3 regions of the Streptomyces sp. NPDC004667 genome follow, and region 1 is predicted to be linked to each of the others. Evidence: riboswitches for the same ligand, from Rfam matches in the RefSeq annotation. Region 1 holds a riboswitch; each other region holds the start of a gene.
What was found. Region 1 has a riboswitch for cobalamin ahead of ABZW32_RS06225 (acyl-CoA thioesterase). Riboswitches for the same ligand answer to the same signal wherever they lie in the genome.

Region 1 (7,017 bases):
CGACGCCGGCCGGATGGCCAAGGACGTGGACCGGGCCCTGCACGAGATCGTCGCGGCGCACGGCGGCATGGACGAGGATGCGGCCGCCGCGTACGTCCGGCAGATGGCCGGCGACAAACGCTACGTCCGCGACGTCTACTGACCGGCCCCGCCCGGGCCGCCTCCGTGCGCCCGCGCCCCGCGACCGGACCGCGTTCGACGGGCGGGACCCGCGTCAATGGTGCGGAACGAGGACCTCACCCCCGGCTGCCGCCCCGCAGCCGCCGGGCCCCGGGGGTGGTGCGGAGTCGCTCGCACGATGACGGGCGGTCCGGGGCCGGTCCGTCGGGCAGCCGCCGGTAGAGGATGTCGTGCGGGGCGGGCGGGAGGAGGATGGGGCCGACGGGCGAGTGCGGACCGGGTCGCCGGGTCCGGGACCTGCCGCAGCGGGCGAAGGAGGTCCGGTCATGGTCACGTCCGAGGCGTCGCGGGCCGGTCACGGCCCCGTGGGAGTGGTTCCCTCCGAGGCCGGCGGCCTGCTGGACGTGCTGAGCGTGGCCGCCGTGGTCCTGGACGCCGAGGGGCGGATCACGCTGTGGAGCCCACAGGCACAGGACCTCTTCGGCTGGTCGGCCGAGGACGCGCTGGGCCGCCACGCGGCCGAGCTGCTGGTCGCCGATGAGCACGTCGACCTGGTGCTGGAGCTGTTCGCCAAGGTCATGGCGGGTGGCGGCGCCTGGGCGGGCGTCTTCCCCGTGCGGCACAAGGACGGCTCCTCGCGGCTGGTGGAGTTCCGCAACATGCGGTTGCAGGACGAGCACGGCGGCGTGTACGCACTGGGGATCGCCTGCGACGAGACCGTTCTGCGGGGCGTGGAGCGCGACCTGGCGCTGTCCGTGCCGCTGGTGGCGCAGTCCCCGCTCGGGCTGGCGGTGCTGGACGCGGGCCTGCGGTACGTGCTGGTCAACCCGATGCTGGAGCGGATCAACGGCCTGCCCGCCGAGGAGCTTCTGGGCCGTACGCCCCACGAGGCACTGCCGTTCCTGGACACCGACACGATCGAGGCCTCCATGCGCCGGGTCCTGGACACCGGCGTACCGCTGCTGGACCAGTACGGCACGGGGCGCACACCCGCGGACCCGGACCACGAGCATGCCTGGTCGGGCTCGTACTACCGGCTGGAGGACCCGGGCGGGAGGGTGATCGGTGTCGCCCTGGTGGTCGTGGACGTCACCGACAGCCACCGCGCGGCCAAGGAGGCCGCCGAGGCCCGCCGGCGCCTCGGCCTCATCGCCCGGGCGTCGGTGACCGTCGGCACCACCCTGGACGTGGAGCGCACGGCCCGCGAGCTGGCCGGCCTCGTGGTGGCCGACCTGGCCGACCTCGCCTCGGTCGACGTCCTCGACTCCGTCCTGGAGGGCGGCGCGGCCACGGCGCCCGGCCCCCGGACGGGGCAGGCGCTCTTCGTGCCCCTCGCGGTGGCGACGTCCTACGGGACGGACGCCGTCCGCGCCGCGGACCCGGTCGGCGAGCGCACCACGTATCCGGCCGAGCGCCTGGTCGCCCGCTGCGTGAGCACAGGGCGTCCCGTCCTGGTGCCGCGGGTCACCGGCGCGGACCTGGCGCACATCGCGCGCGACGGGGCCGCCGCGGACCTCCTCGACCGGGAGGGCGCGCACTCCTACCTGGCCGTACCGCTGACCGCCCGCGGCCAGGTCCTCGGTGCCGTCGGCCTCCTGCGCACCCGCAATCCGGTCCCCTTCGACCACGACGACGCCACCCTGGCCGGCGAGCTGGCCACCCGCGCCGCCATCGCCATCGACAACGCCCGCTGGTACCAGCACGCCACCGACACCGCCCTGACCCTGCAACGCCACCTCCTGCCGCACCCCCCGCCGCGGGCGGCCGGTCTCCAGATCGCCTACCGCTACCAGCCCGCGGTGGCGGCGAGCGGGATCGGCGGCGACTGGTTCGACGCGATCCGCCAGCCCGGGGACAAGACCGCCCTCGTGGTCGGCGACGTGATGGGACACGGTGTCCACGCCGCCGCCACCATGGGTCAACTGCGCACGGCCACCCGAACCCTGGCGGACCTCGGTCTCGACCCGGCACGGGTCCTGCGCCACCTCGACCACATCACCGCCGAGCTGGACGGGACCATGGCGACCTGCGTCTACGCCACCTGGGACCCGCACCGCTCGCGCTGCCGGGTCGCCCTCGCCGGCCACCCGCCCCCAGTCGTCGTCAGGTCGGGGCGGGCGCCCGCGCTGGCCGACCTTCCGGCCGGCGTGCCGCTCGGCACGGGCGGCCTCGGTGACGCCGGGTTCACGTCCACCGTCCTCGACCTGCTGCCCGGTGACCGGCTGGTCCTCTACACCGACGGTCTCGTCGAAACCCGTGACGAGGCCCTGGACGACCGCCTCGACCTGCTCCTCAGCCTCCTCGCCGATCCGGGTCTCCCCCCGGAGGCGACCTGCGACCGGCTCCTGACCGCCCTGCGTCACCGTGACGCCGACGACGACGTGGCCCTCGTCATCGCGCGGGTACTCCCCCACCCGCCCACCACCGGGGCGGCCCCGCACTGAACGGCGCCCGGGGCGCCGTACACGGGGCGCGGCGACGCCCCTAAGGTGTGAGGGCAGCTGGTTCGCCCCGTCCGCCAGGCGGGATGCGTCGCAAGAGGGAACCCGGTGGGAATCCGGGACTGCCCCGCAGCGGTGAGCGGGAACGACCGCCGTCATACGCACTGGGACCGGACAACGGTCCTGGGAAGCGACGGCCAGTAGGTGCCCGCCGGCGGAAGCAGGAGTGCCGGCAGGTGTGCCCGTGAGTCCGAAGACCTGCCGCTGCCCGTACGCGAAGACCGCGTACGGAGATCCCGATGGCCTCGTGGGCGGGCCGGCGGCAGCGGGCGCCTCGCGCGGCCCGCCGCTCCTGCGCGTCCGCGTCCGGCCCGTCGGGACCGCATCCGCACGACTCGCGAAGGAGAGTTCCGTGACCGCGGACATCACCACAGGCACAGGCACCCGGGCCCACAAGGCGTCGGCCGACTCCCGTGTCACCCTCGCCCACATCATGAGCGAGCACGACACCAACCTCTACGGGACCATCCACGGCGGTGTGGTCATGAAGCTGATCGACGACGCGGCCGCCGCCTCCGCGGGCCGCCATGCCGACGGTCCCGCCGTGACGGTGTCCGTGGACCGCATGACCTTCCTGGCTCCCGCCCGCGCGGGCGACCTCCTCACCGTCCACGCCGCACTGGACCGCGCCGGCCGGACCTCCATGACGGTCGCGGTACGGGTCACCGCGGAACGCTGGAACGCGACGACCAGCCCGGCCACCGAAGTCGCCACCGCCCGCCTGACCTTCGTCGCCATCGACGCCGACGGGCGGCCGCGCCGGGTCCCGGGCCTGCTGGAGGGGTAGCGGGGCGAGCCGGGCCCCGCGCCCACCGCGATCCGCTCCGCCGGGACCCCGGTCTCCGCGGCGGCCGCGCGGACGCGTGAGCGCGGTGCCCGGCCGCGGGGATGCGGGCCGGGCGCCGCGCTCCGTCGGGCGGTGGGGCCGTTACGGCACCGGCTGCTGCTGGGTGACGCAGTGGATGCCGCCGCCACCGGTGCCGAGGCGGTCGATGTTGAGCCGTTCGACGACGCGGCCCGGGAACAGGCGCGTCAGCGTGGCCCGGGCCGCCGCGTCGGCCTGGGTGTCGCCGAACTGGCCGCTGATGACGGCGCCGTTGCACACGTAGTAGTTGGCGTAGGAGGCGAGGAAGTCCCGGTTGGTGGAGCGGATCAGGTTGTAGTCGGGGCCCTGGAGCTTCTCGGCGGTCATGCGGGCGCCGCCCGCGGTGGTCGCCCCGGACAGGACCTGGAACTGCTGGCGCGCGTCCTTGGCGTAGGCGTCGTTGTCCGAGGCCAGCGGCATCTGGACGAGGGCCTTGCCGGGGGCGAGGAAGCGCGAGGTGGCGTCGACGTGGTCGTCCGTGATGTCCTGGCCGGTCACTCCGTCGAACCAGATCACCTTGGAGGCGCCGTAGGCGGCGCACAGCGCGGCTTCGATCTGCGCCTGCGACGCGTTGGGGTTGCGGTTGCGGTTGACCAGGCTGCTGCGGGTCGCCATCAGGGTGCCGGCGCCGTCCTGTTCGACCGCGCCGCCCTCCCCCACCAGGCCGGCGGCGGTGAACGGGACGCCGACGTAGGAGGCGATCCGCCCGGCGACCAGGGCGTCCTTGGAGTGGGTCTGCTTGTTGCCCCAGCCGTTGAAGTTCAGCCCGACCGCGTCCAGTCCGCCGGCGCCGTCGGTACGGAAGACCGGGCCGCTGTCGCGCATCCAGCAGTCGTCCACGGGGATGGTGGTGACGACGGTGACCGTCGAGCCGCACAGCTGGCGGGCCCTGGCGGCGCTGCCGGAGTTGGCGCACATGTAGACCGGCTCGTACTTGGCGATGGTGCGGGCGATGAGCGCGATGTCCGACTGGACCCCGCTGAGGCTGCTGCCCCAGATGGAGGTGCTGTCCGGCCAGGCCATCCAGGTGCGGGTGTGGCGGACGTCCTCGATCGGCACGCTGAACGCTCCCGCCGCCGCGCGGGCGGGGCGGGGCGCCGCCGAGGCCCGTCCGTCGGCCGCGGTCAGCGCGGCGGCCGCGCCGGCCGCGGCGGTGAGACCGGCGGCGGCCAGGAACCGGCGCCGGTCCATGCCCCGGGCGGGCGGGCGGAATGCGTTGTCGCTCATGGGGGTCTCCTTGGGGGATGCCGGGGATGCCAACTCCCCCGCCTGGCAGCGGGGTTGACCGGAAACGTAAAACTGGCCAAGCGCTCGGTCAATAGTTTGGACAAGGTCGTTCCGGAGGATCGGGAAAAGCCCCAGGTCGGGTGCTGGAGCCTCGTTAGAGTGACGCCATGGCACCTTCCGCACAGGGCTCCCCGGCCCCGACCACGCCCCCCGTCCGCGCGGGACGGCCCCGGGTCTCCGCGAAGGGCGAGCAGACCCGGGCACGGCTGATCGCCGCCGCGCGGACCCTCCTCGCCGGAGGCATGAGCGAACGCTTCACCACCCGCAACGTGGCGGCGCTGTGCGGCGTGTCGCACGGGATGTGCCACTACCACTTCCAGGACCGGACCGATCTCGTCCTGGCGGTCATCGCGGACATCCGTCCGGAGTGGATCCACCCCCTGGAGGCGGCCGTCTCCGGGGAGGGCTCGTTCGAGCGGCGTTCCGAACGGGTGCTGGAGCTGCTGTCCCGGCCCGAGGGCGCGGAACTCTCCCACCTCCATTCGGCGTTGCACTGGCACGCCCTCAACGACGCGCGGGTCCGGGAGGCCCTGGAAGCCGAGTACTCGCGCTGGCGCGGCTGTTTCGTCACGCTGTTCGGGGTGCTGGCCGACGAGCGGGGCGGCGGCGTCGACCCCCGCCCGCTGGGCGAGGCGGTGGCCGCGGCCGTGGACGGCCTGGCCGCCGCGGAGTCACTGGGCTCCGAGGTGGATCCCGGTCCGGTGCTGCGCACCCTGATCCGTACGATCGCGGCCGGCGCCCGGCCCGGCGTCTGACCGGACCGGGCGCGGGGCCCGGCCCGGAGCCGCCCGGCCGGGAGCGGGCCCGCTGCGCCCGGGTGGCGCTCTCCTACAGCGCCCGTCGGGCCGCCGCGATGGCCTCCGGATCCCACCCCGGCCGCGGCACGGACTCCAGGAGCAGCCGGGTGTACGGATGGGTCGGCGCCGAGAGCACCTCCTCGGTGCTCCCCTGTTCGACGACGGCCCCGTGCCGCATCACGACGATCTCGTCGGTGACGCACCGGACGACCCCGAGGTCGTGGGTGATGAAGAGGAAGCCGATCCCGGTCTGCTCCCGGATGTCGGCCAGCAGGTTGAGGATCTGCGCCTGGACGGAGACGTCGAGCGCGGCGACCGCCTCGTCCAGGATGAGCACGGCCGGTTCGACGGCGAGGGCCCGTGCGATGGCGACGCGCTGGCGCTGGCCGCCGGAGAGGTTGCGCGGGAGCGCGTCGGCGGCCCGGGTGCCCAGACCGACCTGGTCGAGCAGTTCCCGTACCCGCGGGGTGTGGTCGCGTCCGGGGAAGTGCAGGCCCAGGGTTTCGCGCAGGACCGCCTCGACGCTGGTGCGCGGGTCCAGGGAGAGGTACGGGTCCTGGAAGACCATCTGGATCTCACGGGCGCGGGCCAGCCGCGCCGCCCGGCCGCGCGGCTGCCCGCCCCGTGGCCGACCCCGGACCAGGATCTCGCCCTCGTCGGCGCGCTCCAGGCCGACGACGATCCGGGCGGTGGTCGTCTTGCCTGAGCCGGACTCGCCGACGATGCCCAGCGATCCCCCCTGCGGGAGGCTGAAGGACACGTCGTCCACGGCGCGGACGGCGCCGAAGGAGCGGCGCAGCCCCGTGACCTCCAGTACGTTCTCAGGCATCGACGACGCTCCCTTCGAGCTGGTCGCTGTGGTGGCAGGCGGCGCTGTGGTCCGGCCGGCCGGGAGCCGGGGTCGGCAGCGGAGCCCGCTCGTCGCAGACCTCCGTGGCGAGGGGGCAGCGGGCGGCGAACGCGCAGCCCTTCAACGGCTCGCGCAGGTCGGGCGGTTGGCCGTCGATGGCGGCGAGCCGGCCCCGGGGGCCCTCCATCCTCGGGGTGGAGGCGAGGAGGGCTGCCGTGTAGGGGTGCCTCGGGCGGGCGAAGAGGACTTCGGCCGGCCCGCTCTCGGCGATCCGGCCCGCGTACATGACGTAGACGCGGTCGCTGATGGCGGCGGCGAGGTCCAGGTCGTGGGTGACGAACAGCAGACCGGTGCCGAAGCGTTCGCGGAGCGTGGCCAGGACGGCTATGACCTCGGCCTGGCTGGTGACGTCCAGTGCCGTCGTGGGTTCGTCGGCCATCAGGAGCACGGGGTCGCCCATGAGGGCCGCCGCGATGACGACGCGCTGGAGCATGCCGCCGGAGACCTGGCCGGGGTACTTGCGCAGGACGGAGGCGTCCAGCCCGACGGCGCCCAGGAGTTCGACCGCCCGGGCCGTGGCCTGCGCGGCGCTCATGG
Region 2 (7,017 bases), on a different contig from region 1:
AGCGGTGGCCAGCAGCTCCGGTACGAGGTCGAAGCCGAGGACGCGGTGGCCGGCCCCGACGAGGTTGGCGGCCATCGGGCCGCCCATGTGTCCGAGCCCGATGAATGCGACGGTACTGCTCACCAGACGACCTCCTGCGCAGAAGCGGTCGCGACGAGCCCGAGCCCGTTCGCGTCGAGCGGGGCGAAGTACCGGTCCACGTCCGCCGGGGTGACGTCCTCCAGCGTGGCCGGGGACCAGCGCGGGTTCCGGTCCTTGTCGATGACCTGAGCGCGGATCCCCTCCACCAGATCGGGCGAGGACAGGGCCGCGCAGGAGATGCGGTACTCCTGCTCCAGCACCCGCTCCAGCGGGCCGAGCCGGCGGGCCCCGCGCAGCGCGGCCAGAGTGACCTTGACCGCCGTCGGCGACTTGGACAGCAGGGTGTCCGCCGCGTCCTTCGCGGCGGACGGGCCCGAGGCCAGGAGCCGGGCCACGATCTCCTCGGCGGTGTCGGCGGCATAGCAGTGGTCGATCCACTCGCCGCGCGCGGGGACGAGGGTCCCGGCGGGAGGCTCTTGCACGTGCCGCTGCAGCACTTCGTGTACGGAGTCCACGGCCAGCTCCCGGGACAGCGCGGGCAGCGCCCGTGCCGGGACGAAGTGGTCGGCGAGCCCGCACAGCAGCGCGTCCGCGGCGCCGACCGGGGCTCCGGTGAGTGCCAGGTGGGTGCCGAGCTCTCCCGGAGCCAGCGCGAGGAGGTAGGTCCCGCCGACGTCGGGGACGAAACCGATGCCGGTCTCGGGCATGGCGATCTTGGAGCGTTCGGTGACGATCCGGACGCTGCCGTGGGCGGAGATGCCGACTCCGCCGCCCATGACGATGCCGTCCATGAGGGCGACGTAGGGCTTCGGGTAGCGGGCGATCAGCGCGTTGAGGCGGTACTCGTCCCGCCAGAAGTCCGCCGAGGCGGTGCCGCCGGCGCGGGCGTCCTCGTGGATCGCCCGGATGTCACCGCCCGCGCACAGGCCCCGGCCGCCTGCGCCGTCGATGACCACCACTTCGACGCCGGGGTCCTCGGCCCAGGCGGTGAGGGCCTGCTCGATGCGGAGCACCATGGGGTGGCTGAGGGCGTTGAGTGCCTTGGGGCGGTTGAGGGTGATGTACGCGGCGTGGCCCTCGGTGCGCAGGAGGACGTGGTCGCGGTCTTCAGGGGCTTCGTGGCTCATCGCAGGGTCTCCGTGAGTCCGCGCGCGACGATGACGCGCATGACCTCGTTCGTGCCTTCCAGGATCTGGTGGACCCGCAGGTCGCGGACGATCTTCTCGATGCCGTACTCGCTGAGGTACCCGTATCCGCCGTGCAGCTGGAGGGCCGCGTCGGCCACCGCGTACCCGGTGTCGGTGGCGAACCGCTTGGCCATCGCGCACAGGCGCGGGGCCAGAGGGTCGCCGCTGTCCAGGGACTCGGCGGCCTGCCGCACCAGCGCCCGGGCGGCGGCGAGTTCGGTGGCCATGTCGGCCAGCCGGAACTGGAGCGCCTGAGCGTCCAGGAGTCGGCTGCCGAAGGCCTCGCGGTCGGCCAGGTAGGACAGCGAGCGGTCGAGGGCGCTCTGCGCCCCGCCGAGGGAACAGGCGGCGATGCCGAGCCGGCCGCCGTTGAGGCCGTTCATGGCGATGCGGAAGCCATCGCCTTCCGCGCCGAGCCGCCGGTCGGCAGGAATGCGAACACCGTCGAGGACCACCTGACGGGTCGGCTGGGCGTTCCAGCCCATCTTGCGCTCGTTGGGACCGAAGGAGACTCCCGGGTCCTCGCGCTCGACGACGAAGGCGGAGATCCCGCCCGGTCCGGGTTCGCCGGTCCGGGCCATGACCACGTAGACGTCCGAGGCGCCGGCACCGGAGATGAACTGCTTGACCCCGGTGAGCACGTAGTGGTCGCCGTGGCGTTCGGCGCGGGTGCGCAGCGCGGCGGCGTCCGAGCCCGCGCCCGGTTCGGTCAGGCAGTAGCTGCCCAGGGTCGCCGCGGAGCAGAGGCCGGGCAGCCGGCGGGTGCGCTGGGCGTCGTCTCCGTAGCGGTCGATCATCCAGGCGACCATGTTGTGGATGGAGAGGTAGCCCGCGATGGACGGACAGCCGGTCGCGAGGGTCTCGAAGACGAGGACGCCGTCGCTGCGGGAGAGGCCGGAGCCGCCGTGTTGCTCGCTTACGTACACGCCGGCGAGGCCGAGTGCGGCCGCCCGGCGGATGACGTCGACGGGGAAGTGCTTGTCCTGGTCCCAGGCCACGGCATGGGGGGCCAGCTGCTCCTGCGCGAAGTCGAGGGTGACCTCGGTCAGCGCGAGCTGGTCCTCGGTGAGGGTGGTGGTCACGGCGGTCACCCCATCGTGGGGATGGTGAAGCTCGCGCCTTCCTTGACCCCGGAGGGCCAGCGCGAGGTGACGGTCTTGGTACGGGTGTGGAAGCGGATCGAGTCCGGGCCGTGCTGGTTGAGGTCGCCGAAGCCGGAGCGCTTCCAGCCGCCGAAGGTGTGGTAGGCCACGGGCACCGGGATGGGGACGTTGACGCCGACCATGCCGGTGTTGACCCGCCGGGTGAACTCGCGGGCGGTGTCCCCGTCCCGGGTGAAGATCGCCACGCCGTTGCCGTACGGGTGCTCGCTCGGCAGGCGCAGTGCCTCCTCGAAGTCGGCGGCGCGGACCACCGTCAGGACGGGGCCGAAGATCTCCTCGCGGTAGACGCGCATCTGCGGGGAGACGCGGTCGAAGAGGGTGGCTCCGGCGAAGAAGCCGTTCTCGTGGCCGGGGAGGGTGAAGTCACGCCCGTCGACGACCAGTTCGGCCCCTTCGTTGACGCCGATGTCGACGTAGCGGCGGACCCGGTCGAGGGCGTCCTGGCTGACCAGAGGACCGAAGTCCGCGTCCGGGTCGTCGGAGCGCCCGATCTTCAAGGTGGCGATGCGGTCCTTGAGTGCGGCCACCAGGCGGTCCGCCGTCTCCTCGCCCACGGGCACGGCCACGGAGATCGCCATGCAGCGCTCGCCCGCCGAGCCGTAGCCCGCGCCGATCAGGGCGTCCACGGCCTGGTCGAGGTCCGCGTCGGGCATCACGATCATGTGGTTCTTGGCCCCGCCGAAGCACTGGGCGCGCTTGCCGTGCGCGGCGGCCGTGGCGTAGATGTGCGCGGCGATCGGCGTGGAGCCGACGAAGCCGAGCGCCTGGACGCGGGGGTCTTCCAGGAGGGTGTCGACGGCCTCCTTACCGCCGTTGACGACGTTCAGCACGCCCGGCGGCAGCCCCGCCTCCAGGAACAGCTCCGCCAGGCGCAGCGGTACGGACGGATCGCGCTCGGAGGGCTTGAGGATGAACGCGTTTCCGCAGGCCAGGGCCGGTGCGGCCTGCCAGAGCGGAATCATGGCGGGGAAGTTGAACGGGGTGATGCCCGCGACGACGCCGAGGGGGCTGCGCAGGGAGTGCACGTCGATGCCGGTGCCGGCGTTGTCGGTGAACTCGCCCTTGAGGAGGTGGGGGATCCCGGCGGCGAACTCGACCACTTCCAGGCCGCGTTGGAGGTCGCCGTGGGCGTCGGCGACGGTCTTGCCGTGCTCGGCGGACAACAGCCGTGCCAGATCGTCCCGTTCGCCCTCGACCAGCTGGAGGAAGCGCAGCAGGACGCGGGCGCGCCGCTGGGGGTTCCACTGACCCCAGGCGGCCTGCGCCTGCTCGGCGTCGGCGACGGCGGCCTCGGTGTCGGCGCGCCCGGCCAGCGGGACCCGGGCCTGGACGGCGCCGGTGTTGGGGTCGTACACGTCGGCGAAGAGCCCGGAGGTGCCGGTGGTGTGCTTTCCGCCGATGAAATGGGTGAGTTCGCGGACCATGGGTGCCTGCTCTCGTCAGGTGAGATCCGAGGGATGGCAGGGCCGACTCGCGGGCGGGCCCGATGGGGCACGCCGCGGGGAGGGCCGTGGGACTACGAGCGCGCCAGATCGGTGTGCGCGCGCTCCGCCGGATCACCAGGGTCGTGGGTACAAACCGGTGCCATGCGTGTCTGCTCCATCCTCGTGGACAACACGGAACATCCGCGGCCGGTATCCTGACTCCCGGATCCCCGCGCGCCGCCCGCCTTCCCGACAGACCTCGTCAGTGGCGTGTGGATGGCAGCACACTCCCCGGTCACAGTGGCGGGACCGTGCCGGATTCACACCGGCTTCCCTGCACCGCGGACCTTGTGCCACGAACATATAGTTGGACGTCCTAGTAAGTCCAGACCCACCGCTCGGGCGGCCCTGGAGTCACGCGCGGTCGCGGGCCACGGGGTACGGGACGAAGGTGCTGCTGTTCTCGTCGACCGCGAGCGTGCGGCCCAGGGGCGGGACGGCGCGCTGCGGGCAGTCGAGACGTTCGCACAGCCTGCAGCCCATGCCGATGGGAGTGGCGGCCGAGGCGTTGTCCAGGTCGAGGCCGTCGGAGTACACGAGCCGCGACGCGTGGCGGATCTCGCAGCCGAGGCCGATGGCGAAGGTCTTGCCGGGTTCGCCCCAGCCGCCGCGGTGGCGGGTGACGGCGCGCGCGGTCCACAGGTGGCGCTGCCCGTCGGGCATGGCGGCGATCTGTACGTGGATGCGGCCGGGGGCGGCGAAGGCCTCGTAGACGTTCCACAGCGGGCAGGTGCCGCCGGCCCGGGAGAAGTGGAACCCGGTGGCGGACTGCCGCTTGGACATGTTTCCGGCCCGGTCCACGCGGACGAAGGAGAACGGCACCCCGCGCAACCTGGCGCGCTGCAGGGTGCTCAGGCGGTGGCAGACGGTCTCGTAACCGATGCCGAAGTGGTCGGTGAGGCGTTCGATGTCGTAGCGGAATTCCTCGGCGGCGGTGTGGAAGGCGCGGTACGGGAGGACCAGGGCGGCCGCGAAGTAGTTGGCGATGCCGATCCGGGCCAGGGCGTGGGCGGGGGAGCCGGGCTCGAAGTCCTCGGCGGCCAGCCGGTCCAGCTCGTCGCCGTACTCCAGCAGGGCGAGCTGCGTGGCCATCCGGAACGCCTGCTGGCCGGGCCGGAGCCGGCCGGACAGGTGCAGGACGCGCGTGCGGGCGTCGAAGCGGTGGAGTCGGTCCGCGTCGGGGGCGGGGCGGGCCCCGTGCCGGTCGGCGTCGGGGGCGGGGCGGATCCCGTGCCGGTCGGCGTCGGGGGCGGGGCGGATCCCGTGCCGGTCCGCGTCGGGGGCGAGGCGGATCCCGTGCCGGTCGCCGAGGCGGTTCGAAAGCGCCCGGACGACCTCGCCGGTGCGGATGCCGACCTCCCGGGCCAGGTCCTCGGCGGCGAGGTCGGTGTCGTGCAGGTAGTTCCGGCGCCGGTAGAAGAACTCGCGGATCTCCTCGTGGGGTGAGCGCGGAGCGGCCGGGTCGCCGCCGCGTCCGTCCGCGGTGTCCGCGAGCCGCTCGGTCAGCAGCTGGGCGCGTCGGCCGAGGTCCAGCAGGACGGAGGCGACGGCGGGCATCCGGGTGGCGAGTTCGGCCAGGTCGGAGGGGGAGACGCGGGCCTCGGCGACCTCGCCCGCCAGGGCCTCGCGCAGATCGGCGACGAGGCGGCCCGTGTCGCGTTCCGAGAAGAAGCCGGGGTCCACGCCGAAGGCCTCGGTGAGCCGCAGCAGGACGGGCACGGTGAGCGGCCGGGAGTCGTGCTCCATCTGGTTCAGATAGCTCGGCGAGATGGCCAGTACCCGCGCCAGGTCCGCCTGGCTCATCCGGCGCTCCTCGCGCAGCCGCCGCAACCGCGCTCCCGCGTACGTCTTGCCCACCCCTGACCCCCCTCGGCCTCGTTCCGGGTTCAGCGTACGCACGGATCCGCCGTTGCAGACCCTTCGCAACCTTGGCAAAACCGCCGCCGAAGATTCGCAGAAATTGGCAGCCGTCCCTGATTGATGGCACTGCGTGCCGCTGTCAGAGTCTGTCCTGCGGCCGCCGGACCCCGGCAGCCGAGGCGGACACTCCGGGCCCGACTCGCGCCCTGACGTCGGAAATCCCGGCCGTCCGGACTCGGTTGACCTGCGGCATTGCTCAGATCCGCCCTCCGGGTCCGGCGGCCACGACCTCAGATCACGGCACAGAGTGCCAACAACCTGTCGCGAAGGACGGGCGCGTTGGCAGGCGAAGCGACACAGGGAGACGGTGACGGTCATGGCAGACACGAACACGACGACGGCGGCCGAGCGGCTGGAGCAGCGGTGGGCCACGGACCCGCGGTGGGCGGGCATCGAGCGCACGTACTCGGCGCGGGACGTGGTCCGGTTGTCCGGGAGCGTCCGCGAGGAGCACACCCTGGCACGACGCGGCGCCGAACGGCTCTGGCGCCAGCTGCACGAACTCGACTACGTCCACGCGCTCGGCGCCCTGACCGGCGGCCAGGCGGTCCAGCAGGTGCGGGCCGGCCTGCAGGCGATCTACCTGTCCGGATGGCAGGTGGCGGCCGATGCCAACCAGGCCGGGCACACCTACCCCGACCAGTCCCTGTACCCGGTCAACTCCGTTCCCCAGGTGGTGCGCCGGATCAACAACGCGCTGCTGCGCGCCGACCAGATCGCCACGGCCGAGGACGCCGGCGACACCACCGACTGGCTGGCCCCGATCGTCGCCGACGCCGAGGCCGGATTCGGCGGCCCGCTCAACGCCTTCGAGCTGACCAAGGCGATGATCGCGGCGGGCGCGGCGGGCATCCACTACGAGGACCAGCTGGCCTCGGAGAAGAAGTGCGGCCACCTCGGCGGCAAGGTCCTCGTCCCGACCGCGCAGCACGTCCGCACCCTGAACGCGGCCCGCCTGGCGGCCGACATCGCCGACACCCCGACCCTGATCATCGCCCGTACGGACGCCCTGGCCGCGACCCTGCTGACCAGCGACGTCGACGAGCGGGACGCGGAGTTCTGCACGGGTGAGCGCACCGCCGAGGGCTTCTACCACGTCCGCAACGGCATGGCCCCGGTCATCGCCCGCGGTCTCGCCTACGCCCCGTACGCCGACCTCATCTGGGTCGAGACCGGCACCCC
Region 3 (7,017 bases), on a different contig from region 1:
CACCGCCGTCGGCCGGCTCGTCGGCGCCATCGACTGGCTGGTCGACGCCGAACCGGGGCTCTACGACGCGCTCGACGTCCCGCTGCGACCCGCAGTCGGCAAACTCGGAAGGAAGCAGCCATGAGGATCGACGTCCCCGAAGGACAGCACCCGATCGAGTACGTGTGGGGCGACCTGGTGCCCGGCATCGGCATGGCCGCGGCCAACTTCTCCCTGTCCGTCTACGCCCACACCACCCTGGGCCTGCGCGAGTTCGAGGCCGCCCGGCTGCGCATCGCGCAGATCAACGGCTGCGTCTTCTGCCTCGACTGGCGCACCGACCGGGACGGGGAGAAGGTCGAGGAGGGGTTCGCCGACGCGGTGACCGAGTGGCGGACCACCGGGGCCTTCGACGACCGCACCCGGCTGGCGGCCGAGTACGCGGAGCGCTACGCCCTGGACCACCACAACCTCGACGAGGAGTTCTGGGCCCGGATGACCGCGCACTACAGCCAGGTGGAGATCGTGGAGCTGAGCATGAGCATCGGCTCCTGGCTCGCCTTCGGCCGGCTCAACCACGTGCTGGGCCTCGACAGCGTCTGTGTGCTGCCGGGCGGCTGAAGCGGCCCGGGGCCGTGCGGAGGCGGTTCCGCACGGCCCCGGGCCCGGATCGCCGGCGGCCTCACAGGTCGGTGGCGATGATCTTCTCTATGTTCCGCTCGGCGAGGGCCGTGATCGTCACGAACGGGTTGACGCTGGTGTTGCCGGGGATCAGCGCTCCGTCGATCACGTAGAGGCCGGTGTAGCCGCGCAGGCGGCCGTAGTTGTCGGTGGCCTTGTTCAGCACGGCGCCGCCGAGCGGGTGGTACGTGAGGTGGTCGCCCCAGATCTTGTTGACGCCGAAGAGGTCGCTCCGGTAGATCGTCCCCTCCTTCGAGTTGATCTTGTCGAAGATGCTCTTCGCCATGTCGATGGAGGGCTGCTTCCAGGCGGTCTGCCAGTTCAGGTCGACCTTGCCGGCGGCGGCGTTCCAGGTGAACTCGGCGCGGTTGGGGTTCTTGGTGATCGAGAGGTAGAAGGAGGCGTACGTCTCGATCCCCGTGGGCAGCGGGGCCACCTCGGCGAAGGCCCCGCCCGCGTCCCAGTTGTCGATGCCGCCGCAGGGGATGGCGGCCTGGACGTTGCCGGTGGGGTCCCACATGTGGTTGGCCCGGCCGCACATGACGTTGCCGTTGTCGCCCCAGCCCTTGCCGATCTCGTCGTTCAGGTCGGCCAGCGCCCCGGTGGCCTTCAGCTTGACCAGGAGCTTGCTGGTGCCGACGCTGCCCGCCGCGAAGAACACGCGGTCTGCGGTGACGGTCTTGGTGGCGACCACCGCCCCGGTGGTGTCGATCTGTTCCATGCCGACCGCGTAGCCGCCACCGGCCGAGGGGGAGACGGTGGTGACCCGGTGAAGCGGGGAGATGGCGACCTTGCCGGTCGCCCGGGCGGCCGCGAGGTAGGTCTTCTGGAGGGACTTCTTGCCGGCGTTGTTGCCGTAGAGGATCTCGCCGTCGACGGCGGACTTGGGGACGGTGCCGGCGACCTCCTGCTTCATGTAGTCCCAGTCGTAGACGTCCGGGACGAAGACGAAGGGGAAGCCGGAGCGCTGGGCGTGCTTGCGGCCGACCCGGGCGAACTGGTAGCAGTCCACCGTGTCGAACCAGGCAGGGTCGATCAGACCCACGCCGAGCCCGGCGTTGGCGCGCGGGTAGTAGGTGGAGTACATCTCCTCCGCGTCCACCGACGGCAGGATCGCGGCGAAGTTCTGCCGCTTGGGCGTCACCGCCATACCGCCGTTGACCAGGGAACCGCCGCCCACGCCGCGGCCCTGGTAGACGATGATCCCGCCCATCTCCTCGGCATCGAGGATGCCCGTGTACCGCGGGACGTCCTTGTCGATGGGGAAGCCGAGGAAGTTGCTGAGCGGGGCTTTGGTCCTGGTGCGGAGCCAGTACGAACGGTAGTCGGGCTTGGTGGTGTTGGCGAAGATCTTGCCGTCGCTGCCGGGGGTGTCCCAGGCCATGCCCATCTCGATCATGTGCACGTCGACCCCGGCCTGCGCGAGCCGCAGCGCGGCGACGGAGCCGCCGTAGCCGGTACCGATGACGAGGGCCGGGACGTGGGCACCGGAGTCGATCGGCGCGTTCGCGGCGGCCGCCCCGGTGGCGCTTTCCGCTCGGGCCGGGACGGTGTTGACCGCCAGGGCCATGGCTCCAAGAATGGAACCGGTTCCGGTAATGAAGCCGCGGCGTGACACGCCCTTGGACACCTTGCTGTGCAGGCTTTTGTCACTCATTTGATCTTCCTCACTCTCGACGGAGTGAGAACAAGTTCTACTGTCGAATGCCTGCCAAGTCACTACACGCGTCGAGGTAACTTGTGACCGTTTTCGCCTGCTGGGCCTGTTGGGTTCGGGAGCGCGGGGGAAGGTTCCCGCCGGGCCGCCGCGAACTTTCCCCGAGTCGACACCCGAATTCAGTGGATCTTCGCGACCTGCCGTGTCATGGTTGGTCCCACCAAAGGGGTGTAGCTCAGCTGGTCAGAGCAACGGTCTCCAAAACCGTAGGCCGCAGGTTCGAATCCTGCCGCCCCTGCAAGACTCACCTTCACGAACACCGACGAACGCCCAGCGGGAACTTTCTCCCGCTGGGCGTTCGCTGTGTTTCAGGAGCGTCAGCCGTGACTGCCGCCCCGGCGGCCGGGGTTGACGAGGCCGGGCAGGCCGGGCAGGCCGGGCAGGTCGGGCAGGTCGAACAGGGAGTCGATGGAGTAGTCGGCGACCTGCCGGACGGTTTCGTCGTCAGCCCACCAGTGGCCCCACGGGCCGCGGCGGAGGTGCGCGGTCAGCAGGCCGACGGCCGCCGCGGGGAAGACGTCGTTGGCGGGGTGGTCGCCGACGTACAGGTCGGTCTCGTCGAGCCGTTCGCCGCGTCCGGCGGCCTCCCGGGCGGCGTACTCGGCCGCGACGTCGATGTCCGGGCGGAGCAGGCGAATCGCGTCGGCGTTGTCGCGGCCGTCGACGACGACGGCGCCGACCAGCCCGGACAGGGTGTGCCTGGGGACGCCGAGCCAGTCGGCCCAGCCGGCCCGGTGGCGGTCGTCGCGGGTGAGGGTCTCGCCGACGTCGAGCACGACGGTACGGATCATGCGGGCCGGCTTATGAGAGCGCGGACCGGATGGCGGGTGGGGCCCGATATCCTGTGCGACATGATCCCGACCCCTGCCGAAGACCGCGCCGCCGAGCTGAACGAGCGGATCCGCGCGCTCGTCGCGGTCGGGCAGGCGGGCTCCGACGAGTACCAGGCCCTGTTGCGCGAGTGGCTGCGGGCAACTGTCGTAGCCGCGGCCTGAGATCCGGCCGCGGCAAGCCAAGCGAACGGCGGCCTCGTGGTGTTGCGGCGGGCCGTGGACGAGGAGTGCCCCGACGTGCGGCGGCTACGGTCGCCCGAGGCCTGACGGTGCTCCGCCCCGCCGGTCTCTCGTGCCCTGAAGGGCCCGGCGGGGCGGGGCCGTGCAGCTGCAGCCCGCAGCGTCCCCGCAAGTCAGGAACTGCTCGCGGATGATGCGCCCACGCTATCCGCCACCACTGACAACGGGGCCTGACCCGGAACAGCGCACTCCGACCCGCCGGCGGGTCCGGGACGTGGACCGCCGATGTCTGTGCACCGGGCACGCGGCGCCCCTCCCGTGGGGAGCCGGGAGGGGCGCCGGCCCGGGAGGGTCCGGTGGCAGCACCGTAGACCCGCAGGTGGGGGCGACGGTAGGCATATGACAGGGCGGATTGCGGAAAGTGGAACGTCCGCCCCGGTGGTAGGAGCGACTCCTGTCGTCCCCGGGCGTTCGTGCGCCGACCCCGGTGGCGGTCGGCCGCGTTGGATCTGTGGACCCCCGTTCGAGGCAAAGGCGGCATCTGGCACACTTGTGCGGGTTGTCCCGGGCGGCGCAGGACAGGAAACCGGTGCGAATCCGGTGCGGTCCCGCCACTGTGACCGGAGTTCCGCCGACCCGCGGGCCCCGGGAGTCAGACACTGACGCGCCGCCTCTTCACTTCGACCGGGGACGAGGATCCCCCGGAGAGGCCTCGCCATGTCGCGTTCCCGCGCAACCCTGCGCTCAATCGCCGCCCTCGCCTTCCTGGTTCCCCTCGCCGCGTGCGGCGGGCCGGCCGACGGACCCGCCGGTGCGGTCCGGCCCGGCCCCGGAGCGCGGCCCGCGCCCGGGTTCCCGTACACCGTCACCAACTGCGGTGTCACCAGCACCTACCAGGCCCCGCCCGAGCGGGCCGTCACGATGAACCAGCACGCCACCGAGATCATGCTGGCCCTCGGACTGCAGGACCGGATGGTCGGCACGGCCTATCTCGACGACTCCGTGCTCCCCGCCTACCGGCCCGCCTACGACAAGATCAAGGTGCTGGCCGGCGAATACCCCTCCAAGGAGGTGCTCCTCGGAGCCGACCCCGACTTCGTGTACGGCGGTTACGCCAGCGCCTTCGACAAGGGCCAGGGCCGGGACCGTGAAGGGCTGGCCCGGTCCGGCATCGGCTCCCGGCTGAGCGTGGAGTACTGCACCCGGGGCCCGGTCGGCCTCGCCCAGCTGAAGACCGAGATCACCGAGGTCGCCCGGACCTTCGGCGTGCCCGAACGCGGCGCGGCCCTCGTCGAGGACGAGCAACGCCGCGTCGACGCCGTCACCGCGCGGCTGAAGGACGCGCCGAGGCCGCCCGTCTTCGTCTACGACTCCGGTGAGGGCTCCGCCTTCACCTCGGGTGGCAAGGGCATCGGCAACGAAATCGTCACCCTCGCCGGAGGCACGAACGTCTTCGCCGACCTCGACGACACCTTCGGCGACGTGTCCTGGGAGAAGGTCATCGAGCGCAAGCCCGAGGTCGTCCTCATCTACGACTACGGCGGCACCACCGTGGAGTCCAAGAAGCAGCGCCTGTTGAACGACCCGGCGCTGGCGGAGGTTCCCGCGGTCAAGAACCGGCGGTTCGTCGTGCTGCCGCTCTCCTCCGCCGTGCTCGGCGTCCGCGTCGCCGACGCCGTCGAGTCCCTGGGCCGCCAACTGCACCCCGACGCCGCGTGACCCGCGGCCGGACCGCCACCGTCCTCCTGCTCCTCGCCGCCGCGCTGGCGGCGTCGGCGGTGGCGGGGCTCGCCCTGGGCCCCGTACGGATCGCCCCCGGCAAGGTCCTCGACCTGGTCCTCGCCGGACCGGGCGCGCGGGGCGGAGCCTTCGCCTCCATCGTGTGGGACGTCCGCATGCCGCGCGTCCTGCTCGGTGCGGTCGTCGGCGCCGGACTCGCGGTCGCCGGCGCGGTGCTCCAGGCCCTCGTGCGCAACCCGCTCGCCGACCCCTTCCTGCTCGGCGCCTCCTCGGGCGCCTCCGCCGGGGCCGTGCTCGTCATCGTCTTCGGTACGGCCGCCGGTGCGGGCGCCGTCGGCTTCCTGGGCGGGGCCGGGGTGCCGCTCGCCGCGTTCGCCGGGTCGATGGCCGCGCTCGTCACCGTCTACGCCCTGGCCCGGCGCGGCGGCACCATGACCACCGGCCGGCTGATCCTGGCCGGAGTCGCCGTGCAGTACGTGCTCTCCGCGCTGACCAGCCTGGTGCTCGTACTGTCCGCGAGCCCCGACCAGATGCGCTCCGTGCTGTTCTGGACGCTGGGCGGCCTGGGCGGGGCCCGCTGGGACGAACTGGCCCTGCCCGCGGCCGCGCTGTTCGTCGGGACCGGTGTGCTCGTCACCCTGGCCCGGCCCCTCGACCTGCTGCTCGCGGGGGAGGAGGGCGCGCACACCCTCGGGTTGGACACCGGCCGGTTCCGGGCCGCCGCGTTCGTGCTCACCTCCCTCGTGATCGGGGTGCTGGTGGCCTCCAGCGGGGCGATCGGCTTCGTCGGGCTGATGGTTCCGCACGCCGCCCGGATGGTGGTGGGCGCCGGGCACCGCGCCCTGCTGCCCGTCGCCGCTCTGGGCGGGGCCGTGTTCCTGACGCTGGCCGACCTGCTGGCCCGTACGGCGGCCGCGCCCGAGGAGATACCGGTCGGCGTGGTCACCGCACTGGTGGGAGGGCCGTTCTTCCTGTGGATGCTGCGCAGGTCCGGCCGCGGCGAGGGGGTGGTGGGCGGATGACGGGGAGTCCGGTGGAACTCACCGTCGAGGCCGTGCGTTACGAGATCGACGGGCAGCCGCTGCTGCGCGGAGTCGACCTGACCGCCCGGCCGGGGGAGACGGTCGCCGTGGTCGGGCCGAACGGCAGCGGCAAGACCACACTGCTGCGTTGCGTCTACGGCACGCTGCGGCCCACCGCCGGCCGCGTGCTCCTCGACGGGGAGGACGCGGGCCCGATGAGCGTCAAGGAGCGGGCCCGGAAGGTGGCTGCCGTTCCCCAGGACGGCGCCGGCGCCCTGGGCCTGACGGTCCGGGAGGCCGTCGCCATGGGGCGCAGCCCGCACAAGCGGTTCTGGGAACAGGACGGCCCGGGGGACGCACTGCGCGTCGACAGGGCCCTGGAGACGGTCGGCGCGGCCGCCTTCGCGGCTCGGCGCTTCGAGGAACTGTCCGGCGGGGAACGCCAGCGCGCGCTCGTCGCCCGCGCCCTCGTCCAGGAAACGGGCCTCCTCGCCCTGGACGAGCCGACCAACCACCTCGACATCCGCTACCAGCTGGAGGTCCTGGACCTGGTGAGCGGCCTGCCCACGACGAGCCTGCTGGTCCTGCACGACCTCAACCTGGCGGCCTCCTTCTGCGACCGGCTGTACGTCCTGGCGGGCGGCCGGGTGGTCGCGGCGGGGGTGCCGGGCGACGTGCTGACGGAGGACCTGCTGGCCGAGGTCTATGGTGTCCGCACGCGCATCGGCACCCACCCGACCACGGGCGCCCCCAGCATCGTCTATCTCCCCCCGGAACCGCCCGCCGCACGACGGCGACACGCACCGGGCGGAACGGCCGGGCCCTGACGCACGTTCACGTCCCGTGCCGAGGGGGCGCGTCGGCC

Region 2: another riboswitch for cobalamin. It lies ahead of ABZW32_RS12130 (CoA-acylating methylmalonate-semialdehyde dehydrogenase); the one in region 1 lies ahead of ABZW32_RS06225 (acyl-CoA thioesterase).
Region 3: another riboswitch for cobalamin. It lies ahead of ABZW32_RS26175 (ABC transporter substrate-binding protein); the one in region 1 lies ahead of ABZW32_RS06225 (acyl-CoA thioesterase).

What each region holds. Positions count from the first base shown of each region.
Region 1 is NZ_JBEXKC010000007.1:103,086-110,102, reverse strand. Features, by position in the region: gene ABZW32_RS06235 (bifunctional nitrate reductase/sulfite reductase flavoprotein subunit alpha) at 1-142, shown strand, start outside; gene ABZW32_RS06230 (SpoIIE family protein phosphatase) at 447-2,564, shown strand; cobalamin riboswitch at 2,606-2,842, shown strand; gene ABZW32_RS06225 (acyl-CoA thioesterase) at 2,974-3,408, shown strand; gene ABZW32_RS06220 (agmatine deiminase family protein) at 3,550-4,713, opposite strand; gene ABZW32_RS06215 (TetR/AcrR family transcriptional regulator) at 4,881-5,528, shown strand; gene ABZW32_RS06210 (ATP-binding cassette domain-containing protein) at 5,602-6,399, opposite strand; gene ABZW32_RS06205 (ABC transporter ATP-binding protein) at 6,392-7,017, opposite strand, start outside.
Region 2 is NZ_JBEXKC010000016.1:80,910-87,926, reverse strand. Features, by position in the region: gene mmsB (3-hydroxyisobutyrate dehydrogenase) at 1-123, opposite strand, end outside; gene ABZW32_RS12140 (enoyl-CoA hydratase/isomerase family protein) at 120-1,208, opposite strand; gene ABZW32_RS12135 (acyl-CoA dehydrogenase family protein) at 1,205-2,359, opposite strand; gene ABZW32_RS12130 (CoA-acylating methylmalonate-semialdehyde dehydrogenase) at 2,356-3,855, opposite strand; cobalamin riboswitch at 4,043-4,228, opposite strand; gene ABZW32_RS12125 (short-chain fatty acyl-CoA regulator family protein) at 4,270-5,772, opposite strand; gene aceA (isocitrate lyase) at 6,152-7,017, shown strand, end outside.
Region 3 is NZ_JBEXKC010000053.1:41,611-48,627, reverse strand. Features, by position in the region: gene ABZW32_RS26205 (dihydrodipicolinate reductase) at 1-124, shown strand, start outside; gene ABZW32_RS26200 (carboxymuconolactone decarboxylase family protein) at 121-600, shown strand; gene ABZW32_RS26195 (GMC oxidoreductase) at 662-2,317, opposite strand; tRNA gene ABZW32_RS26190 (tRNA-Trp) at 2,542-2,615, shown strand; gene ABZW32_RS26185 (hypothetical protein) at 2,695-3,168, opposite strand; gene ABZW32_RS26180 (hypothetical protein) at 3,229-3,372, shown strand; cobalamin riboswitch at 3,930-4,073, shown strand; gene ABZW32_RS26175 (ABC transporter substrate-binding protein) at 4,108-5,109, shown strand; gene ABZW32_RS26170 (iron ABC transporter permease) at 5,106-6,152, shown strand; gene ABZW32_RS26165 (ABC transporter ATP-binding protein) at 6,149-6,979, shown strand.